One region of the Buttiauxella sp. 3AFRM03 genome, then DNA from elsewhere that is predicted to be linked to it. Evidence: predicted binding sites of a transcription regulator. Region 1 holds the regulator's gene; each other region holds the start of a gene.
The links. Region 1 encodes CRP, which controls carbon source genes, mostly activating them, when cyclic AMP is high. Its sites were predicted from a motif close to ATGTGANNNNNNTCACAT; they were not measured.
Positions count from the first base shown of each region.

Region 2: the regulator CRP is predicted to act here: its motif matches at 2,309-2,326, upstream of D8682_RS10205 (enolase C-terminal domain-like protein).
Region 3: the regulator CRP is predicted to act here: its motif matches at 2,393-2,410, upstream of D8682_RS14290 (PTS sugar transporter subunit IIC).
Region 4: the regulator CRP is predicted to act here: its motif matches at 3,585-3,602, upstream of psiE (phosphate-starvation-inducible protein PsiE).

Region 1 is NZ_CP033076.1:3,398,206-3,403,843, reverse strand. Features, by position in the region: gene D8682_RS17240 (YheU family protein) at 1-106, shown strand, start outside; gene D8682_RS17235 (phosphoribulokinase) at 280-1,164, shown strand; gene D8682_RS17230 (OsmC family protein) at 1,182-1,586, opposite strand; gene crp (cAMP-activated global transcriptional regulator CRP) at 1,900-2,532, shown strand; gene D8682_RS17220 (YccS/YhfK family putative transporter) at 2,624-4,708, shown strand; gene D8682_RS17215 (aspartate aminotransferase family protein) at 4,712-5,638, opposite strand, start outside.
Region 2 is NZ_CP033076.1:1,869,333-1,874,970, forward strand. Features, by position in the region: gene D8682_RS10190 (methionine ABC transporter ATP-binding protein) at 1-131, shown strand, start outside; gene D8682_RS10195 (methionine ABC transporter permease) at 116-787, shown strand; gene D8682_RS10200 (PTS transporter subunit EIIC) at 852-2,222, opposite strand; gene D8682_RS10205 (enolase C-terminal domain-like protein) at 2,529-3,728, shown strand; gene D8682_RS10210 (GntR family transcriptional regulator) at 3,716-4,438, opposite strand; gene D8682_RS10215 (EAL domain-containing protein) at 4,581-5,638, shown strand, end outside.
Region 3 is NZ_CP033076.1:2,746,424-2,752,061, forward strand. Features, by position in the region: gene D8682_RS14285 (6-phospho-beta-glucosidase) at 1-929, opposite strand, end outside; gene D8682_RS14290 (PTS sugar transporter subunit IIC) at 922-2,274, opposite strand; gene D8682_RS14295 (PTS sugar transporter subunit IIB) at 2,564-2,872, shown strand; gene D8682_RS14300 (PTS lactose/cellobiose transporter subunit IIA) at 2,876-3,193, shown strand; gene rpoC (DNA-directed RNA polymerase subunit beta') at 3,263-5,638, opposite strand, start outside.
Region 4 is NZ_CP033076.1:2,696,642-2,702,279, forward strand. Features, by position in the region: gene malE (maltose/maltodextrin ABC transporter substrate-binding protein MalE) at 1-418, shown strand, start outside; gene malF (maltose ABC transporter permease MalF) at 587-2,131, shown strand; gene malG (maltose ABC transporter permease MalG) at 2,144-3,034, shown strand; gene psiE (phosphate-starvation-inducible protein PsiE) at 3,131-3,538, opposite strand; gene D8682_RS14085 (YjbH domain-containing protein) at 3,673-5,638, opposite strand, start outside.

The sequences.
Region 1 (5,638 bases):
AGTGGCCGATGTTAAGCGCCAGCTACAAAGTGGCGAGGCTGTGCTGGTATGGTCGGAGCTTCACGAAACGGTGAATATCATGGCTCGCGGGCAGCTTCGCGGCTAAGCGTTTATTCTATACTGCATAGTAAAACCACCCTCACCCTGGCCCTATCCCTGAGGGAGAAGGGGAAGAACCAAAGCGAAATCCGGACAGTCTCCTCTCCAGGGGGAGAGGGTTAGGGTGAGGGCCAGCCCTTACGAACACACACTTGTGATTACCCATGGAGTTGTTGCCTTATGTCAGCCAAACATCCGGTTATTGCCGTAACAGGTTCCAGCGGCGCGGGAACGACCACCACCAGCCTTGCCTTCCGCAAAATATTCCAGCAACTCAACCTGCGCGCTGCCGAAGTTGAAGGTGACAGCTTCCATCGTTTCACGCGTCCTGAAATGGATATGGCTATTCGTAAAGCACGCGACTTAGGCCGCCATATCAGTTACTTCGGTCCGGAAGCGAATGACTTCGGCCTGCTGGAACAAACGTTTATCGAGTACGGAAAAACCGGGCAAGGTAAATCGCGTAAGTATCTTCATACCTATGACGAAGCCGTCCCCTGGAACCAAATTCCTGGGACGTTTACACCGTGGCAATCGCTGCCTGAACCGACCGATGTGTTGTTCTATGAAGGATTGCACGGTGGAGTCGTCACCCCACAGCACGATGTGGCGAATGCCGTCGACTTGCTGGTTGGCGTAGTGCCGATTGTCAACCTGGAATGGATTCAAAAACTGGTGCGTGATACCAGCGAACGTGGGCATTCCCGGGAAGCGGTGATGGATTCAGTGGTGCGCTCAATGGACGACTACATCAATTACATCACGCCACAATTTTCACGCACGCACATTAACTTCCAGCGTGTCCCGACTGTCGATACCTCTAACCCGTTTGCTGCACGCGGAATTCCATCGCTGGATGAAAGTTTTGTGGTGATTCATTTTCGCGGGTTGGATGACATCGATTTCCCCTACTTGCTCGCCATGTTGCAAGGCTCATTCATTTCCCACATCAATACAATAGTGGTACCGGGCGGCAAAATGGGGCTGGCGATGGAATTGATCATGACGCCGTTAGTGAAGCGTCTGGCGGAAGGACGAAATATCAATAATCAGGGCGGCGAGTAACCGCCCTGTTTTGCACACTAGCCTTCAATGACTTCGTAGCTGTGCGTGATATTTACGGCTTTTTCCAGCATCAGTGCAACAGAGCAATACTTCTCAGCAGATAAATCAACCGCGCGGGAAACCGCGTTATCTTTTAGCTCTTTGCCTGTCACGATGAAATGCAGGTTGATGTGAGTAAAAAGACGAGGAGCTTCTTCGCGACGCTCAGAGGTCAATTTCACTTCGCAGTCGGTGACGTCGTAGCGGCCTTTTTGCAAAATAGAAACCACGTCGATTGCACTGCAACCCCCGGCAGCCATCAGTACCATTTCCATCGGGCTCGGTGCTTTATCGCCAGAATTACCGTCCATCAGAATCTGGTGTCCTGAAGCGGATTCACCAAGGAAAGTTAACCCTTCAACCCATTTCACACGTGCCTGCATGTTGCTTCTCCCATTGAAAAAATTACCTTCCAGAGTACGCGGATGCAGCAAAACTGGCAACGGAAGGCGACCTACGTCATGCTGAAACGAGACAATAGGAGACACCTGCCAAAAGCTATGCTAAAACAATCCGGATGCTACATTGATACATTGACGTAATGCATAGATGCAAAGGACGTCACTAATTACAGGCAGCAAGAATGACTTGCATGCCATCTCCCCAAAGTGGGGAATATTCTAATACTTGCAACGCCAGACAGGATGTTTAGCGTCCTGTCGTTGGTAGCCAGTTATAAACAGAGGATAACCGCGCATGGTGCTTGGCAAACCGCAAACAGACCCGACTCTCGAATGGTTCTTGTCCCATTGCCACATTCATAAGTATCCATCGAAGAGCACACTGATCCACCAGGGTGAAAAAGCAGAGACGCTGTATTACATCGTCAAGGGCTCTGTAGCTGTTCTGATCAAAGATGAAGAGGGCAAGGAAATGATCCTCTCCTATCTGAATCAGGGCGACTTTATTGGTGAGTTAGGGCTGTTCGAAGAAGGCCAGGAACGTAGTGCCTGGGTCCGTGCTAAATCTGCCTGTGAAGTGGCTGAAATTTCCTATAAAAAATTCCGCCAGCTGATCCAGGTAAACCCAGACATTCTGATGCGTCTTTCTTCCCAGATGGCTCGTCGTCTGCAAGTCACTTCTGAGAAAGTCGGTAACCTGGCATTCCTCGATGTGACTGGTCGTATCGCGCAGACACTGTTGAACCTGGCAAAACAGCCTGATGCAATGACTCACCCAGACGGTATGCAGATTAAAATTACCCGTCAGGAAATTGGTCAGATCGTCGGTTGTTCTCGTGAAACTGTCGGTCGTATCTTGAAAATGCTGGAAGATCAGAACCTGATCTCCGCTCACGGCAAAACGATCGTCGTTTACGGCACTCGTTAATTTCCGTTTCAAAAAAGGCGTGTTGCTTTATGGACACGCCTTTTTTTGTCTTTAAAATCCAAACACCTGCAACACAAAGTATGACAAGCATATGTGGAGAAGATTAATCTATCACCCTGAAGTTAACTATGCACTGCGGCAAACGCTGGTGCTGTGCCTTCCTGTGGGGATCGGTTTACTACTGGGGAATTTGCAGTTAGGTCTGCTTTTCTCGTTAGTGCCCGCTTGTTGCAACATTGCTGGTCTGGATACACCCCATAAGCGTTTTTTTAAACGCCTGATTGTTGGCGGCACTCTTTTTGCGACCAGCAGTTTAATCATGCAGCTTTTGCTGCTCTACACCGCGGTCCCATTGCCCATCATTCTTATGGTGATGGCGCTCTTGTTAGGCGTCACCGCTGAAATCAGCGCCCTGCACGCACGTTTGCTTCCGGCATCGCTGATTGCGGCCATCTTTACGCTAAGCATGGCCGGCAATATGCCTATCTGGAAGCCGATGGTGTTATATGTCTCCGGCACGATTTGGTACGGAGTCTTTAACTGGTTTTGGTTCTGGATGTGGCGTGAGCAGCCGCTGCGCGAAACGTTAAGCCTGCTCTATCGCCAATTGGCGGAGTACTGTGAAGCCAAATACGGCATGCTGACACAACATGCTGATCCCGAAACAGCGCTGCCTCCACTGCTGGCTCGCCAGCAAAAAGCCGTAGACCTGATCACCATCTGCTACCAACAGCTGCATATGCTGTCGGCGAATCAGCAGAACGGTTACAAACATTTGTTACGCTCTTTTCAGATAGCGTTAGATTTGCAGGAGCACATCTCCGTCAGTTTGCACCAGCCTGCCGAGGTGCAAAAACTTGTCGCGAAAAGCCATGCAGAAGCGGTTATTCGCTGGAATGCGCAGACCATTGCGGCACGCTTGCGCGTATTGGCCGATGACATTCTCTACCATCGTTACCCACAGCGTTTTACGATGGAGAAACAAATTGAAGCCCTCGAGAAAATTGCTCGCCAGAATCCGGACAACCCGGTTGGGCAGTTTTGTCATTATCACTTCAGCCGTATCGCCCGCGTGCTGCGCATCCAACGCCCTCTGTACGCCCGTGATTTAATGGAAGACCGGCAGCGCCGTTTACCGCTGTGGGCAGCACTGAAAAGCTATTTGTCGTTGAAATCTGCCGCCCTGCGCAACGCCGCCCGACTAGGCGTAATGCTAACCATCGCCAGTCTTTTCGGGGCATTTTTACATCTGCCGAAACCCTACTGGATTTTAATGACGGTGATGTTCGTTACGCAAAACGGCTACGGTGCCACGCGGGTGCGCATTCTTCACCGTTCGGCAGGGACCATTGCTGGCCTGGCTATTGCGGGTATCGCCCTGCACTTTCACTTCCCACAAAGCATTGCCCTGGCCGCGATGCTGGTCATTACGCTGGTCAGCTATTTGTTTATTCGCCAGAGCTATGGCTGGGCGACGATTGGTTTTACCGTGACGGCGGTATATACCCTGCAACTGCTCACACTCAGCGCCGAGCAATTTATCGTCCCGCGCTTGATTGATACTCTGCTCGGCTGTTTGATTGCCTTCGGTGGCATGGTTTGGCTGTGGCCGCAGTGGCAAAGCGGTTTGTTGCGCCAGAACGCCCACGACGCGCTTGAAAAAGACCAGGACGCGATTCGCCTGATTCTGAGCAACGATCCCGAACCCACGCCGCTAGCCTGGCAACGAATGAAGGTCAATCAAGCCCATAATGCGCTGTTTAACTCACTGAATCAGGCGATGCAGGAACCCGGTTTTAACTCGCATTACCTGGCAGATATGAAATTGTGGGTGACGCACAGCCAGTTTATTGTCGAGCACATCAACGCCATGACTACGCTTGCGCGCGAGCACAACATGCTGACACCGGATTTAGCCCAGCGCTATTTGCAGTCGTGTGAAATTGCGCTGCAACGATGCCAGCAGCGGCTGCAATATGATGGGCCTGGCGAAACCCAGGATGCGAATATTCTTGACCCACTGGAAGGGCTTCCGAGTGGGCCATTGAGCACGATGGAACAACATTTACAGCGGATTTTGGGCCACCTCAGCACCATGCACACTATTTCTTCGGTTGCATGGCGTCAGCGGCCACATCATGGTATCTGGCTGAACCGCTTGCGGCGGTCGGATTAACGACTATCCGTTAACGATCTTCGCCACTGCTTTTGCAAAGCGCGCCATACCTTCATCAATATCGGCATTTTCAACAATCAAGGCTGGCGCGAAGCGCATAACATCAGGACCGGCATTCAACACCATCACCCCTTCCTGAGCAGCGGCATGCAGGAATTCACGTGCACGGCCTTGGTATTGCGGTTTCAGCTCAGCGCCAATCAGCAAACCCATACCGCGAATATCGCTGAACACATCAAACTGCTCGTCAATGTGCTGCAAATGCTTGACGAACAGCTGGCGTTTTTCCGTAACGCCATTCAACACTTCCGGCGTGTTGATAACATCAAATGCTGCCCCTGCCACCGCACACGCCAGCGGGTTTCCGCCGTAAGTGGAACCGTGGGTGCCGACATGGAATGCAGAAGCGATTTCCTGCGTCGTCAGCATAACGCTTACCGGGAAACCGCCGCCGAGCGCTTTAGCGCTGGTCAAAATATCTGGCGTCACGCCGTAATGCATATACGCGAACAACTCGCCGATACGCCCCATGCCGCACTGAACTTCATCGAATACCAACAACGCTTTGTGCTCATCGCACAAGGCACGCAAGCCTTGCAGGAATTCTGGTGTCGCCGCCGTTACGCCGCCCTCGCCCTGAATTGGCTCCACCACCACCGCGCAGGTGTGATCGTCCATCACCGCTTTTACTGCATGTAAATCGTTAAACGGGACATGGATAATATCGGCGGGTTTCGGGCCAAATCCGTCGGAATATTTTGGCTGGCCACCAACAGAAACGGTAAACAGCGAGCGACCGTGGAAGGCGTTATGGAAGGCGATAATTTTGGTTTTGTAAGGGCTATGGCGTGTAGAAGCGTAATAACGCGCCAGTTTAAAGGCGGTTTCATTCGCTTCAGTGCCGGAGTTCATAAACAGCACGCGCTCAGC
Region 2 (5,638 bases), 1.5 Mb from region 1:
GTTCGTTATCTGAATTGCTGGCAACCCCCTATTCCCGACTGCGCCAGGCGCTATTACCTGGCGACGCTGCGGAACAAGCATTTTTACGCCGAATCGGTGTGTCAGGGAGAGTGTTATGCGAAGTCGCCTAGCCTGGGAAGATTTGTGGCCTTTATTGCTCGATGGCACGCTCGATACGTTATATATGGTCGGCCTTGCCGCGCTTTTCACCGTGATTATCGGTTTGCCGCTGGGCGTGTTGCTGTTTCTCACCCGTCGTGACGGCGTCCTACCGGCACCGGTTTTGAATCAGGTTATTGGCAGCGTGGTGAATGTTGGGCGTTCACTACCGTTCATTGTGCTGTTGATTGCCTTAATCCCATTCACCCGCATTATCATCGGCACTACGTTGGGCAGCACGGCGGCAGTGGTCCCCATCACCATTGGTGCGTTTCCATTTTTTGCCCGAGTAGTGGAAAACGCCCTGGATGAAGTCGATAAAGGCCGTATTGAAGCCATTTTGTCGATGGGTGGAAATGTCTGGCATATCGTCGGCAAAGTGCTGCTACCCGAAGCGCTACCGGCCATTCTGGCAGGGATTACGCTCACCGTGGTGATGCTGATTGGCTTTTCCTCGATGGCAGGTGTGATTGGCGGTGGCGGTCTGGGAGATCTGGCGATTCGTTACGGTTACCAGCGTTTTAACGACCAGGTGATGGTCGGCACGGTGGTGATTTTAGTGGTGATGGTGCAGCTTGTACAAAGTATTGGTGACCGCCTGGTACGCCGTCTCGCGCACCGGCGGTAAAGCGTCGGATGACGCTAACGCTTATCCGACCGACAAGACACATTGGTCGGATAAGCGCCTGTTTTCAGTTCTTCTCGCGCACCAGTAAAGTTGTCAGCGTAAACGACAGTCCCAATGCCAGCGCCACGCCCATCAACGCAAAGATAAAGTACGGGCCGATGTACGCCGGCAAACTGAAAATGCTCGACAAAATATAGCCATACAAACGCACACCGAAGAAAGCAATGAATGCCGAAGCGAGGGAGCTGGCAACCGTGGCGGCAATAAACGCTTTCTTGTAGCGAGTCAGTACACCAAACAGTGCCGGTTCAGTGATACCCAGCAGCGCGGAAATTGCCGCTGGCAGAACCACAGCACGTTCTTCACGGGATTTGCTCTGCTTCCAGATGGCAAACGTGGAACCGGCAATCGCCATATTGGCCATGAACATCATTGGCATCAGCATGTCGTAGCCGCGATCGGTAAAGTTTTGCAGTGCGATTGGCGTCATGGCGTGGTGCATACCGGTCAGAATAGCCACCGGACGAATCGCCCCTACGACTAATCCGGCAAAGCTCGCCGACACCCCAAATAGCCCTTCAATAAACCACGCCAACCCTTTGCCAAGATAAATCCCCAGCGGCCCAATCACCACCAGCGCCACTAACGCCGCAAGGAACAGGGTGAGCGTCGGGGTAAACACCGTTTTCAGCACATCCGGCATGATTTTATCCACCCAGCGATGGATGTAACTTAATGCCAGAACCGAAAAAATCACCGGAATCACGCTTGAGGCGTAGTTGAACACCGAAACGGGGATCACATTCAGGAAGTAAAACGCACCGACCGCATCAGGTGCGTGGCCCGCCAGTGCTTTGGCGGCTTCAATCAGCGATGGATACATAAAGCATGCCGCGACAGCCGCAGCCAGGTATTCATTGGTCTTGAAGATTCGCGCCGCGGAGATGGCCAAAAAGAACGGTAAAAAATAGAACACGCCACTGGCGATTAAATCGATAACGATCACCGTGTCGCTTTTCGCCGAAACCACTTTCAAGGCAATCAAACCCGCCAGCAGGCCTTTAATCATCCCGGCACCGGCAATGGCGGGAACAATCGGGCCAAACACGCCCGACACGGTATCCATAAACATTGACACCAGGCTTTTGCGCGCTTTCTTCGCGTGGGTTGGCGCAGTTTGTTCAGGAGTGGAGCCAAGCTCGTGGGTCAGTTGTTCATACCAACTGTTGACCTGCGGGCCAATAATTATCTGGAATTGATCGCTCTGAATCTGCGCCCCTAAAACACCAGGGATTTTTTTAATCCCGGACTGATCAATTTTATTCTCGTCAATCAGAGAGAAGCGCAAGCGCGTCATACAGTGCCAGGCTTTACTAATATTATCCGCCCCACCAATCAGGTGAATAATATTATTAATGGCATCACGGGTCCCCATCTGTCACTCCCCAAAAAATTGCTTATTGTTATGTGTTGAATGCCCATGATGGTAGGGAATCGCAACCACTAAAACAAACCAATAAACTTTGAACAACATCACAATTAGCCTATACAAAAGCCATGAAACCACCTAAAGAGACAAATTGGTACGGTTTTTATGTTCACCGCACACCTTTTCCTGACCAATAAAAATAAGCAAAAAAAATGATTTACCCGCAGTCAAAAATAGGGTGATAGTAAAAAGCAGAAGCCTTAAACCTGAAAAGCCAATGAACGTTTTTAAAACGCATTGCGGAGTCATCTTGTGCAGCCAACCATTATTGAAAATATCGAATGTTTTATTACCCGCCCCGACCGTCACAACCTGGTCACAGTGCGAGTTACCACCAATAAGGGTGTGACCGGCCACGGCTGTGCCACCTTCCAGCAACGCCCGCTGGCCGTGAAAACCATGGTCGATGAATACCTCAAACCACTGCTTATCGGACGCGATGCCAATAATATCGAAGACTTATGGCAGATGATGACCGTCAACGCTTACTGGCGTAACGGCCCGGTCATCAACAACGCCATTGCCGGTGTGGATATGGCACTTTGGGATATCAAAGGCCAGCTTGCCGGAATGCCGCTATACCAATTGCTGGGCGGAAAATCGAAAGACGCTATCGCCGCTTACAGCCACGCCGCCAGTGAAACCCTGGAAGGGTTGTATCTGGAAGTGGACAAACTGCTGGCGCAAGGTTACCGCTACATTCGCTGCCAGTTAGGTTTCTACGGTGGCACGCCGCAAGGTTTGCATGCCACTCGTGAGCCAACGCCTGGCGCCTATTACGATCAGGACGAATATATGGCGAATACCGTGGCGATGTTCAAAGCGCTGCGCGAGAAGTACGGCAACCAGTTCCATATTCTTCACGATGTGCATGAACGTTTATTCCCGCAGCAAGCGGTGCAGCTGGCAAAAGCGCTTGAGCCTTATCAACCGTGGTTTATCGAAGATATTCTGCCGCCGCAACAAAGTGCCTGGTTAGAGCAAGTCCGCGCGCATTCATCAGTGCCGCTGGCAATGGGCGAATTGTTTAATAACCCGGCTGAATGGCATGATTTGATTGTGAATCGGCGCATCGATTTTATTCGCTGCCACGTTTCACAAATTGGCGGGATAACTCCAGCGTTGAAACTCGCCATTCTTTGCCAGGCATTTGGTGTGCGTCTGGCCTGGCATGGCCCATCTGACATGACGCCAATCGGCGTGGCGGTGAATACCCATTTAAATATTCACCTGCACAATGCGGCGATTCAGGAGTTTATTCCGAATAAACCGAATACCGAAGCGGTGTTCCCCGGCGCGCCAATTGCAGAGCGCGGTTATATTTATCCGCTTGAAAAGCCGGGCATTGGCGTCGGTTTCGATCAACAAAAAGCGGAAGCCTTCCCGGTGGAATATCGCCCACACGAGTGGACGCAAAGTCGCTTGCCTAATGGGGCGATTCACACGCCTTGAGTGCCCTGCCGATACGCTAAATTGTCATGGTTATAGGGGATGACGTAGGTGCAGGAATAGTTGATGTCGATGATGTCGCTGATTTCAAAAACGCGCCCCCCTTCCAGAATGCCCCGGTTGATGATGTGCATCGCCGGGATACCTTTTTTACATTCCAGTAAGGCCGCCTGTTCTTTGCTAACCGCCACCGCCTGATAACTGGTTAGCAGGTGAGAAATTCGCAACCCCTTGCTCAGCACATATTGTTGAATCGAGCGTTCAATCACTTGCTGGTTTAAATCAGGGAAATCCTGTACCGGCATACGCGAAATCTCGATTTGTACCTTTTGATTATCGACATATCGCAAGCGGCAAAACTGCCAGATGTAGTCATTTTCACCCACACCAAAAACTTGCTGCTCTTCGCGATTAGGTAATTTCTTATGCAGATTCACCATGCGAAACGCCATCTGATCAAAACGCTTTTCGGTGATGGAGTTATAGACCAGCGGGTTATTACGGGCCTGTGGGTTAATCCAAATTCCAGATCCCTGGACAATTTCCACGACCCCAATACTCACCAGTTTTTCCAGCGCTTTGCGAATAGTAAAACGCGAAACATCATATTCCATGGCAAGCTGGCGTTCAGGGGGTAATTTGCGTCGCTGTGAATCATTATGTTGATAAATCTTGCTCAACAAATCCTGAATAACAAACTCTTTTTTCTTCATTTTATGCTCACCAGATGCTCGCATCTCAAGACTCCATGCCCACTCAGCATGAAAACATAACATCCCTCATTCATGTGAGATAGACTAACCTCTTCTATGAAAAACCATTATAAAAACGAAATTTCTCACGGGGTCTAAAAGAATGACATCCCGAAAGCTTATTAGCCTGGTCAGTGGCATACTTATTTTGGCGGTTTTGCTGCCTATTTTGTTAAGCATTTATCTTGCTCATCGTAATGCCGAGCAAGTTTTTCATAACGAACTGGGAGAGTTTGCCGATCACGCCTTGTACCGCACCGGCAATGTTATCGAGCAGGCTGTTGCTGCTGTTGATGATATTAACCTCAATAAAGACAATACCTGCTCTCCGGCTCATGCGGAGGCCATGCATCGCATCGCCCTTGAATATCGCTATGTGCAAGAAGTGATATTTCAAAAGGATGACCATCTTCTGTGTAGTTCGCTGGAGTTATTCAGCCACGGTGAAACCCTGGGTAAACCCGAACATTCTGGTAGTTATGGCTTTAATGCATGGTATACCACGCCACCGCTGCCAGGCTTTAAACGCAAGATGATCTATATTGGCAAGTTCTCTCATGTTGCCTTAGTTGACCCGATGTCCTTTATTGACGTACTACCATTTGGTAAATACACGCTAAATATTGCCATGGTCGGTCTGGCTAAACAGAGAATAATTGCCAGCAATAGTCACTATATTCCAGACGCGTGGCGTGAACCGCTGAAACAAGGTGTAGAGGAATTTCAAAGCGAGAACGATTTTTATGTTATCCGTCGCAATCCAGAAACTGGCCTGGCCATGGTGGCCTGGGCTTCACTGGAGCCGCTGAATACGGTTTGGTATGAGCAACTATTGATTTGGCTACCCGTCGGTTTAGTGATTAGTCTTCTTGCGGGTACATTCTTAATTCGTGTTCTACGCCGGTTATTATCACCACGTAACCGCTTGATGGACGCCATTAAAAACCGTGAAATTAGCGTGGTATATCAACCTATTGTCCATCTTCAAAGCGGTGAAAGCGTTGGAGCTGAAGCATTAATTCGCTGGAAGCAGCAAGATGGTTCAATGCTGAATCCTGATGCGTTTATTCCGCTGGCGGAACAAACCGGGCTGGTCACGCAATTAACTGAACAAGTCATTGAGCTTATTTTCCTCGAGCTTGGCGAGTGGCTTAGCCAAAA
Region 3 (5,638 bases), 650 kb from region 1:
CCACCGCGCTGCTCAAGCAGTTTTGGTTTTTCATGCAGCTGTGGATTTCTGTACAGCTCAAATAACTCATGCTCAACCGCTTGCACCACTTCGCCACGAGTTCCATGTTCTTCGAATTCCTGAAGCTGCTTTTCCAGCACATCACTGGTGGCGTAGTAATACTGGTGATATGGGCATGGGATCACGCCAAGATGCTGGATTTGCTCCTGAAGCCACGGAATGTCCGGGATATTTTTCGGTTTGTGTTCAGTGTCATATTTAAGGTTTTTCAGCACGTCTGGCATGACATCTTTGCCATCCATGTAGACATGGGTGCCATACAGGAAATGGTTTAAGCCAACGAGTTGCAGCAAGAAGCGAGATTTATCTACACCGAGAATTTCTGCCACCATGCGTTGCATTGACTGGGATAAATTACATAGCCCAACGCATTTAATTTTGCTGTGCTTGATAACCGCTTCAGTGACGATGCCACTCGGATTGGTGAAGTTAATCAGCCACGCGTCCGGACAAAGCTCTTCCATGTCGCGGCAGATATCCAGAATGACCGGAATGGTGCGCAAAGCTTTGGCCAGCCCGCCCGCACCGTTTGTCTCCTGCCCAATTAGCCCATGTGACAATGGAATACGTTCGTCTTTAATACGCGCATCAAGTTGCCCCACACGTAGTTGGGTGGTGACAAAATCAGCATCTTTCAGCGCTTCTCGCCTGTCGAGGGTGAGATGTACCTGGCAGTCGATGCCAGCAGCCTCAACCATGCGTTTTGCCAGGTTACCAACAATCTCGAGCTTTTCGCGTCCGGCTTCTACGTCCACGAGCCAGATTTCTTTAATCGGCATTTCTGCATAGCGTTGGATAAAACCTTCGATAATCTCCGGCGTATATGAACTGCCGCCACCGATGGTCACTATCTTTAATTTATTATTCATTACGTAATCCTTCTTTATATTCCAGGGCTATTTCATCCTGATTAACGATATTTTCTTCTAGCTCGTTTTCTTCTCGCAGATACTGCTTATCCAGCGTCATAACGAACGGATAATAAATTGTCATCGCGACCGCGAGGTTAATGGCCTGGAACAACATACCTTTCCAGCCGCAGATTAAAAAACCGCTGATGAAAATAGGTGTAGTCCAGGGAATTTCCAGACCCGATGTCAATGGCAGCCAGCCAAAAGCCATAGCGCTATAGGTTATGACGCAAAGCACAACCGGAACGATAATAAAGGGGATAAACAACAGTGGATTTAGAGCAATGGGAACGCCAAATATAATGGGCTCATTAATATTAAAAATGGCGGCTGGAGAGGCAAGTTTGGCGATTTCACGCATGCGTTTGCTCTTCGCGCGGAACAACATCACCAACAGCATCGCCAGGGTAAATCCAGTCCCGCCACAAATCAAAAACACATCACGAAACTGTTGAGTAATGATGTTGACCGGTGGTAATCCTTGTTTCATTGCCTGCATGTTTTCAAGCGTTAATGAACGCCAGATTGGCCCCATGATGGCAGTAACGATAGAGTCGCCATGCAGCCCGAAAAACCAGAAGAAGCTGACAAAGAACTCTGCAACCATCTGCGATGGTAGCGTGTTACCAAGATGCATCATCGGTGCTTGCAGCACTTTGAAAATCATCTCCTGGGCCGTACCAAACGGTGTGATTTCAAAGACCAGACGAAGCAGCCAGAAGATAACAACAATCAAAAATGACGGAATGAGCGAGCTGAAGCTATTGGCAACCGCTGGCGGAACGCTGTCCGGCATTGAAATCATCAGCCGTGGATGGTTGAACAACCTGTAGAGCCGAACCGCCACCAGCGTGACAATTAAAGACAGGAAAAGCCCCTGCGCACCAAGCGCAAAGGTCGGAATGACATCCGTGATTGCGTCGCCATTTTCTTGTGGCATTCTGAACGGCGTAACAATTAAAAAAGCCACCAGTGAAATTAACACACAGGATATTTCATTTAACTGCCAGCGCTTTGCGAGGCTGATACTGGTACTGACTACCACCAGCAATGCCATCACAGAATAAGTGGCATCAAGAATATAATTCAGTTGCCCAATAAAATGCTCTCCGAAAATTCGAATAATAAATTCGCTATAACCGGGAATAGGTAAATTCGCTATCAGCAAAAAGAAAGAACCAATAATTAAAAATGGCATAATCCGAATGAAGCCATCTTTAATGGCCGAGAGATAATCATTCCCTTCAATCTTCATTGCCAGAGGCAATATTTTCCTTTCCATAAAAGCAGTGAAATTTTGCATGTTGTGGCTCACTGTGCTGGTTTTGATGTAAGTGGTATATACCACTAAATTGAAGACTATGTAGTTCAGGGTTTTCTGTCAATGGAGCACAATGAGGTTTACCAGGATTAAGCTGGTTTTGTGAGCAGCGCCACAATCGCAAGCTACCAGGGAAACGCGATATGTAACCGGTTTCAGCTCATACGAGTTTCTTTTGTGATACCTCACACACAATCATCGCAAAGCGGTTGTTGTATCGAGGCGTCACGGATAATTATCTGTATATCCAACGGACACTGAGAGCAGATCTATGAAGAATATCGTTTTGTGTTGTGCAGCGGGTATGTCGACTAGCATTTTGGTCCAACGCATGAAGGACGCCGCTCAGAAGAAAGGTATTGAAGTCTCTATCAAGGCAGTGCCGGTTGCCGAATTCAAAGACAATATCGACACCGCCGATATTGTGCTGTTAGGCCCACAAGTTAAATATGAACACGCCAAGCTACAGGCGATTGCAGAACCCATGGGTAAAACCGTGGCTGTCATCGATATGATGGATTACGGCATGATGAAAGGCGATGTCGTGCTGGATAAAGCCATGAAAATGATGGAGTCATAAGACGTGGAAGATTTAGAAACGATTATCATGGAATTGTTGGTCAATGCCGGTAGCGCACGTAGCCAGGCACTGACAGCTCTGCAAATGGCACGCAAAGGTGATTTTGCAGCAGCTCAACAAGCGATGGAAGAATCCCGTGAGTTTGTGAAACATGCTCACAAAATCCAGACCCAGCTTATCGGCTTAGACGAAGGTACTGGCAAACTGCCAGTTAACTTGATTACTGTTCATTCGCAGGATCACCTGATGAATGCGATGGTGATTCAGGATTTAGCCGAAGACATGATTGAACTGTATCGTCGCCTGCCTTTAGCTAACTGATTTTTGATTTATTTCAGGCATAAAAAAACCGCTCTTTCGAGCGGTTTTTGTTTTTGGCGTCTCTAACGATTAATCGTTATCGCTTCCGCCCAGATTACCTGCATTCAACAATTCTGCCAGGCTGGCAGTTGCATCTGCTGCAGTCACCTGAGGTACAACTGGCGCTTCGCCCGCTGCACGACGGCGCATACGATCCTGGTGGTACGCATAACCGGTACCAGCTGGGATCAGACGACCCACGATAACGTTCTCTTTCAGGCCGCGCAGTTCGTCACGTTTACCCGCAACAGCTGCTTCGGTAAGCACACGAGTTGTCTCCTGGAACGATGCCGCGGAGATGAAGGACTCGGTTGCCAGAGAGGCTTTGGTGATACCCAGCAGATCACGCGCAAAGGTCACGTTGATCTTGCCGTTCGCTTCCAGTTCGCGGTTAGCGATCTTGACGCGAGAGTATTCAGCCTGCTCACCTTCCAGGAAGTCAGAACCACCAGCGCTAACGATAGTTGCTTTACGCAACATCTGACGCACGATGACTTCGATGTGTTTATCGTTAATCTTAACGCCTTGCAGACGGTAAACGTCCTGCACTTCGTTGGTGATGTAACGAGTCACAGCATACACGCCACGCAGACGCAGGATGTCATGCGGAGATTCTGGACCATCGGAAACAACGTCACCACGTTCAACACGTTCACCTTCGAACACGTTCAGCTGGCGCCATTTCGGAATCATCTCTTCGTAAGCATCGCTGCCGTCGAGTGGAGAGATAACCAGACGGCGTTTGCCTTTGGTTTCTTTACCGAACGAGATGATACCGCTGATTTCAGCAAGGATCGCAGGCTCTTTCGGACGACGTGCTTCGAACAGATCCGCAACGCGTGGCAGACCACCGGTGATGTCCTTGGTACCACTGGATTCCTGAGGAATACGCGCCAGGGCGTCACCAGAGTGAATCTGAGTACCATCTTCCAACTGAACAATTGCTTTACCTGGCAGGAAGTACTGCGCAGACATATCGGTACCTGGAATCAGTACGTCATTGCCCTGGGCATCAACAATTTTCAGCGCTGGACGCAGATCTTTACCACCGGTGGTACGTTCTGCAGAATCCAGAACAACCAAAGATGAAAGACCTGTCAGTTCGTCGGTCTGACGAGTAATGGACTGGCCGTCGATCATGTCAGTAAAGCGGATGAAACCACTTACTTCGGAAACGACTGGCATGGTGTGCGGATCCCAGTTTGCTACGGTCTCGCCCGCTGCAATCTGCTCGCCATCACCTTTACCCATTACCGCACCATAAGGAACTTTATAGCTCTCTTTAGTACGACCGAATTCGTCAATCAGTTTCAGCTCGGTGTTACGAGAAGTGATGACCAGTTTCCCGGCAGAGTTCACAACCGACTTAGCGTTGCTGAGTTTGAGGCTACCTTTGTTCTTAACCTGAATGCTTGATTCAGCAGCAGAACGAGATGCCGCACCACCGATGTGGAACGTACGCATCGTCAGCTGAGTACCAGGTTCACCGATGGACTGTGCCGCGATAACCCCGATTGCTTCACCTTTGTTGATGATGTGGCCACGCGCAAGGTCACGACCATAGCAGTGTGCACATACGCCGAAGTCAGTTTCACAACCCACAACAGAACGTACTTTCACGCTATCAACAGAGTTAGCTTCTAACAGGTCACACATTTGCTCATGAAGCAGAGTGTTACGTGTAATCAGGATATCAGCAGTACCTGGTTTCAGGACGTCTTCAGCCGTTACACGACCCAATACGCGATCGCGCAGTGGTTCTTTAACGTCGCCGCCTTCGATAACCGGAGTCATCGTGATACCTTCCAGGGTGCCACAATCGTCTTCGGTAACAACCAGATCCTGTGCAACGTCAACCAGACGACGAGTCAGATAACCGGAGTTCGCAGTTTTCAGTGCGGTATCCGCCAGACCTTTACGAGCACCGTGCGTGGAGATGAAGTACTGGAGTACGTTCAGACCTTCACGGAAGTTCGCGGTGATTGGCGTTTCGATGATGGAGCCATCTGGCTTAGCCATCAGACCACGCATACCTGCCAACTGACGAATCTGTGCCGCAGAACCACGAGCACCGGAGTCAGCCATCATGTAAATGCTGTTGAAGGAAACTTGCTGCTCTTCGACGCCGTCACGGTTAATAACGGATTCGGTTTGCAGGTTGTCCATCATCGCTTTGGATACACGATCGTTCGCCGCAGCCCAGATATCGATTACTTTGTTATAGCGCTCGCCCGCTGTTACCAGACCGGACTGGAACTGTTCCTGAATTTCAGCAACTTCAGCTTCCGCTTCAGAGATGATTTCAGTTTTCTTCGCTGGGATGACCATGTCATCGATACCAACAGAAACACCTGAACGTGCCGCATAGGCAAAGCCGGTGTACATGGTTTGGTCAGCAAAGATTAC
Region 4 (5,638 bases), 700 kb from region 1:
GTCCAACATCGATAAGAGCAAAATCAATTACGGCGTAGCGCTGCTGCCAACCTTCAAAGGCAAAGCATCTAAACCGTTCGTTGGTGTGCTGAGTGCCGGTATCAATGCGGCTAGCCCGAACAAAGAACTGGCGAAAGAGTTCCTGGAAAACTACCTGATGACCGACCAGGGCCTGGCTGAAGTCAACAAAGACAAGCCATTGGGCGCAGTTGCTCTGAAATCTTACCAGGATCAACTGGCGAAAGATCCACGTATCGCTGCCACCATGGATAACGCCCAAAAAGGCGAAATCATGCCTAACATCCCGCAAATGGCCGCCTTCTGGTATGCCACACGCACCGCCGTCATCAACGCAGTTAGCGGTCGTCAGACTGTTGATGAAGCGCTGAAAGATGCTCAGGGACGTATTACTAAGTAAGTCATTCCCCCTCACCCCGGCCCTCTCCCCGTTGGGGCGAGGGAGATAACCGAGCAATCCCCTCCAGCTCAGGGGACGGTGAGAACCGCGCAATCCCCTCTCCCTCAGGGAGAGGGTTAGGGTGAGGGTGGTTTCAGATGATAAGTTGTAGAGGTAGAGGAAGACCCCATGGATGTTGTTAAAAAGAGCCACTGGTGGCAAAGCGATGTACTGAAGTGGTCAGTCATCGGCCTGATGGGACTGCTGGTTGGTTATCTTATTGTCATAATGTACGCCCAGGGGGAGTACCTGTTTGCCATCATGACGCTGATTTTAAGCTCAGCTGGCCTCTATATTTTTGCCAACCGTAAGGCTTATGCCTGGCGTTATGTTTACCCTGGAATGGCTGGTATGGGGCTGTTTGTCCTGTTCCCATTGGTTTGTACCATCGCCATCGCCTTCACCAACTACAGCAGCACCAACCAGTTGACCCAGGAACGGGCACAGGAAGTGCTGATGGACCGCCAATATCAGGCGGGCAAAACCTTTAACTTCGGCCTTTATCCGGCGGGCGATGAGTGGCAACTGGCCCTCACCGACGGAGAAACTGGCAAAAATTACCTCTCCGACGCCTTTAAATTTGGCGGCGAGCAGCACCTGAAATTGAAAGAAGCGGATGCGCTGCCAACGGGCGAAAAAGCCAATCTGCGCGTGATCACGCAAAACCGCGCGGCATTGACGCAAATCACCGCGCAAATGCCAGATCAAAGCACGCTGACCATGAGTTCCCTGCGCCAGTTTTCCGGCACCCGTCCACTGTATACGGCGGCGGATAACGGTGAGCTGACCAACAACCAAAGCGGCGTTAAATACCGCCCGAATAACGATATTGGTTTCTATCAGTCTGTTAACGCCGAAGGCAACTGGGGCAACGAGCAATTAAGCCCGGGCTACACAGTGACCATCGGCTGGAAAAACTTCTTACGTGTGTTCCACGATGAAGGCATCCAAAAACCATTTATGGCGATTTTCGTCTGGACGGTGATCTTCTCAATCCTGACGGTGATTCTCACCGTGGCTGTCGGCATGATTCTGGCGTGTGTTGTGCAGTGGGAATCCCTGAAAGGCAAAGCGATTTATCGCGTGATGTTGATCCTGCCATACGCGGTACCGTCGTTTATTTCTATTTTGATTTTCAAAGGGTTGTTCAACCAAAGTTTCGGTGAAATCAACATGATGTTGAGCTCACTGTTTGGTATCAAACCCGCCTGGTTTAGCGACCCAACCACCGCACGTTCCATGATAATTATCGTCAATACCTGGCTCGGTTATCCATACATGATGATTTTGTGCATGGGCTTGTTGAAAGCGATTCCGGACGACTTATACGAAGCTTCGGCAATGGATGGTGCAGGCCCATTCCAGAATTTCTTTAAAATCACGCTGCCGCTGCTGATTAAGCCGCTGACACCACTGATGATTGCCAGCTTTGCCTTTAACTTTAACAACTTCGTGCTGATTCAGCTGTTAACCAATGGCGGGCCAGACAGGCTCGGCACCACAACGCCTGCGGGCTACACGGACTTGCTGGTGAGCTACACCTACCGCATTGCCTTTGAAGGCGGCGGCGGTCAGGACTTTGGTTTAGCGGCGGCTATCGCAACGCTTATCTTCCTGCTGGTTGGGGCATTAGCGATTGTTAACCTGAAAGCCACCCGCATGAAGTTTGATTAAGGAGCGATTCACATGGCAATGGTTCAACCCAAATCTCAAAAGCTGCGTCTGTTTACCACGCATCTGCTACTACTGATATTTATCGCGGCAATTATGTTCCCGCTGCTGATGGTGATTGCGATTTCACTGCGCCCGGGTAACTTCGCCACTGGCAGCCTGATCCCGGATCAAATCTCCTGGGAGCACTGGAAATTAGCACTGGGCTTTAGCGTGCAACATGCCGATGGCAGCGTCACGCCACCGCCGTTCCCGGTGCTGTTGTGGCTGTGGAACTCCATCAAGATTGCGGCGATTACCGCGCTGGGGATTGTCACGCTTTCAACCACTTGTGCTTATGCGTTTGCCCGTATGCGTTTCCCTGGCAAAGCCACGTTGCTCAAAGGGATGCTGATTTTCCAGATGTTCCCGGCGGTATTGTCACTGGTGGCGTTGTATGCCTTGTTTGACCGCCTCGGCCAGTACATTCCGTTTATTGGTTTGAATACGCACGGTGGGGTGATCTTCGCCTATCTTGGCGGTATTGCGCTGCATGTGTGGACGATTAAGGGCTACTTCGAAACTATCGATAACTCGCTGGAAGAAGCGGCAGCGCTGGATGGTGCAACTCCATGGCAAGCCTTCCGCCTGGTGTTGCTGCCGCTGTCTGTGCCAATTCTGGCAGTGGTATTTATTCTGTCGTTTATCGCCGCGATTACCGAAGTGCCAGTCGCGTCATTGTTACTGCGTGACGTCAACAGCTACACCCTGGCGGTAGGTATGCAGCAATATCTCAACCCACAAAACTATTTGTGGGGCGACTTTGCTGCTGCCGCTGTGCTCTCAGCCATCCCGATTACCGTCGTGTTCTTACTGGCGCAACGCTGGCTAGTGAGCGGCCTGACGGCGGGAGGGGTGAAAGGATAAGATTTCCTGTCAGTTATTGCTTCATCTTATGTCATGCCACTGCAAACCCTCAATTTGACTTAGCCTCATTTCCGGCGGCCTTCGGGCCGCCTTTTTTTATTCTCGTTTTAAGCGACTGCTATTACACAACCACAGCGTGATCACCAGTAACAAAATCGCCCCCGAGTAGATCAATACATCGCGCGGATCTTTATGGTCGATGATGATAAGCCGCACAATGGCGGTGATGCCGATATAGATAAAGTAACGCAGTGGGAAGTGATAACCGGATTGAAAGTACTTCACGATCAACGCGATAAATTCGAAGTAAAGAAAGTAAACCACCAGCCCTTCAATCAGCTGATACTTGCTGGCTTGATCGCTGGGCGCAAACAGCGAGGTGGCTAAGTGCAGCGTTTCTTTACCCAGGAAGATGATGAGGATTACGCCGAGCGCAAGCAACGCCAGATTGAGGACCGTTTGCATAATTTTAGCGATGAGTTCAACGCGGGGGGTGGTTGTCATAAGAACGCCTCATGTTTGGGTATCGAGGTGTTGTTATACGTTAAAACTGTGATCTGAATCTAATTTTTCTGCTTATGTTGCCCCCTCACCCCGGCCCCTCTCCCTGTGGGAGAGGGGCCGGGGTGAGGGCATGATCACCTGAAATTAATATCCCGATCGCTCGTCATCCCATACAACTCAAACTTACGACCCAGCATCTGCCCACCGTCACGCGTCAGCGGTGTCCAGCTCACTTGCGCGCGGCTGCGGGTTGGTGATGATGAGAAAAGATCCAACGGCACATTGACGTAGAAACCTTTGGTGAAATCCCCTTCCCCGTACTCTTCTTTCGACACATTAGTAATGGTCGCGTACGTCCCCACCACCACGCCGCTGTCGAAGCGTTTCGAGATCTCCAGCGTGCCGCCTTTATCTTTTGCCAGATATTGGCCAATGCTGAGTTTAACCAGCACATCTTCGGCAAACGGTGGTGTCCAGTAACCGGTGATATGGCCAGTTGGCGCGCTGTAGTCGGTGAACTTCATCATGTCCAGCGAGCTGGTCCAGTCACGCTGTTTGACGTAGTTGGCATTGGCACCAATTGCCCAGTTACTGTCGACCGGACGATACAACACTTCCGCCCCAACCCCGCCATACATGGTTTCGAGATAACCGCCGTACACCTGTCCATACCAGCTGTTGCCCAAATACTGGAAGTAGTTAGCTTGCAGGTTGTTGACGTAAATATCGTTCTCGACGTAATCACGGACGTGAGTACGTACACGCGGCAACGTCGAATCATTCGGAGGATTGGTGTAGTTAAATTTGTCGTAGTTATTGGCGATGTTGGCAAACAGACTGCCGGTGGTCAGCAAGTGATCCGTCACCCACCAGTCGGCAGTGCCCATCACGCCAACCTGATACATATAGAAGCTTTCTGGCCCGCCGACAGACTGGTTGAGCACCGGGTTAATCGCGAAATTCAGCTTCGATTTATCGATGAAATAACCCTGCTCGGTTTTCTCAGGAATGATCGGCTCAACGCGCTTTTGTACCAGTTGCGTTTCATGCCCCAGCGGCTCACCTTCAAGGTGATGACGCAGACTCGCAACGTCTGTTTCTGTCGTTACCTGCGGCAGATTCAGACGCGTTTCGGTAATTCGAACCGTGCGGATATTCTCCGGCAGGTCGTTCATGATGATACGGTTGGCACGCTCAATCCCTTCGTGGGAGTCGCGGTATTTCACCTGCTCGCCAGTCACATACAAGGTATCGCCTTTTACCTGAATATTCGGGTTCGCCAGACCGGCGTTGTATTTGAGCTGCGTGAGCTGATTCGCCACCACCGTCGGTTGCAAAATTTCATCTTGCGGTTGCGGCTGATATTGCGGGCGGCGATTATCGTTATAACCTGGGCGCAAATCGTTGAAGTTAGTGCGTAACGTGACGCCAAACATCAGGGTATTGCCACGCTCATAGCTGACGTTAACGTCGGCCCAATCGGCGACGCGGTAGATAGCACCGACGTTAAAGTTGCTACGCTGTTCGAGTTTCCCGGCAAAATCTTGCGTGTAATTATTACCTTCGTATTCCAGTTTCAGGCGCAGCGGTTGCCACGGAGTCTGGTATTCGATGCCGCCAAACAATGATGCAGGGCCATGGAACATGCCGCTAAAGTTGAACGAACCGGCCTGGTTGTAGCTGTTATCGCGATAGCAAAAACCATTGCTCACTTCGCAGAATGGATTTTTCACGTTACCGCTGGTGCCCATGTAACCCCAGCCCATTCCGAGGGTAAAATCGAACGGCCCCCAGGCTTTGCTCGCCACGATATATTCGCTGTCAAACAGCCCGGTACCGCCTAAGTCACGGAACCCTACCGCCACTTGCGGCAAGTAATACCCTTCCTCCCAAAGACGGACTTTCATGTCGAAGGCTTTATCTTTGTAGGTCTGGTCGCCCGAGAAAGCGTCGACACTACTGTACTGTTTGGTGCGCACATCGGTGTAGCGCAGCGTCGTTTCCAGCCATGGGAACAATTGCACTGAAGCCGAGTAAAAGCGGTACTGATCGTTATCGCGATAGTTGAGGCTAAATTCCCCTTCGCGCGCCATGCGGGCC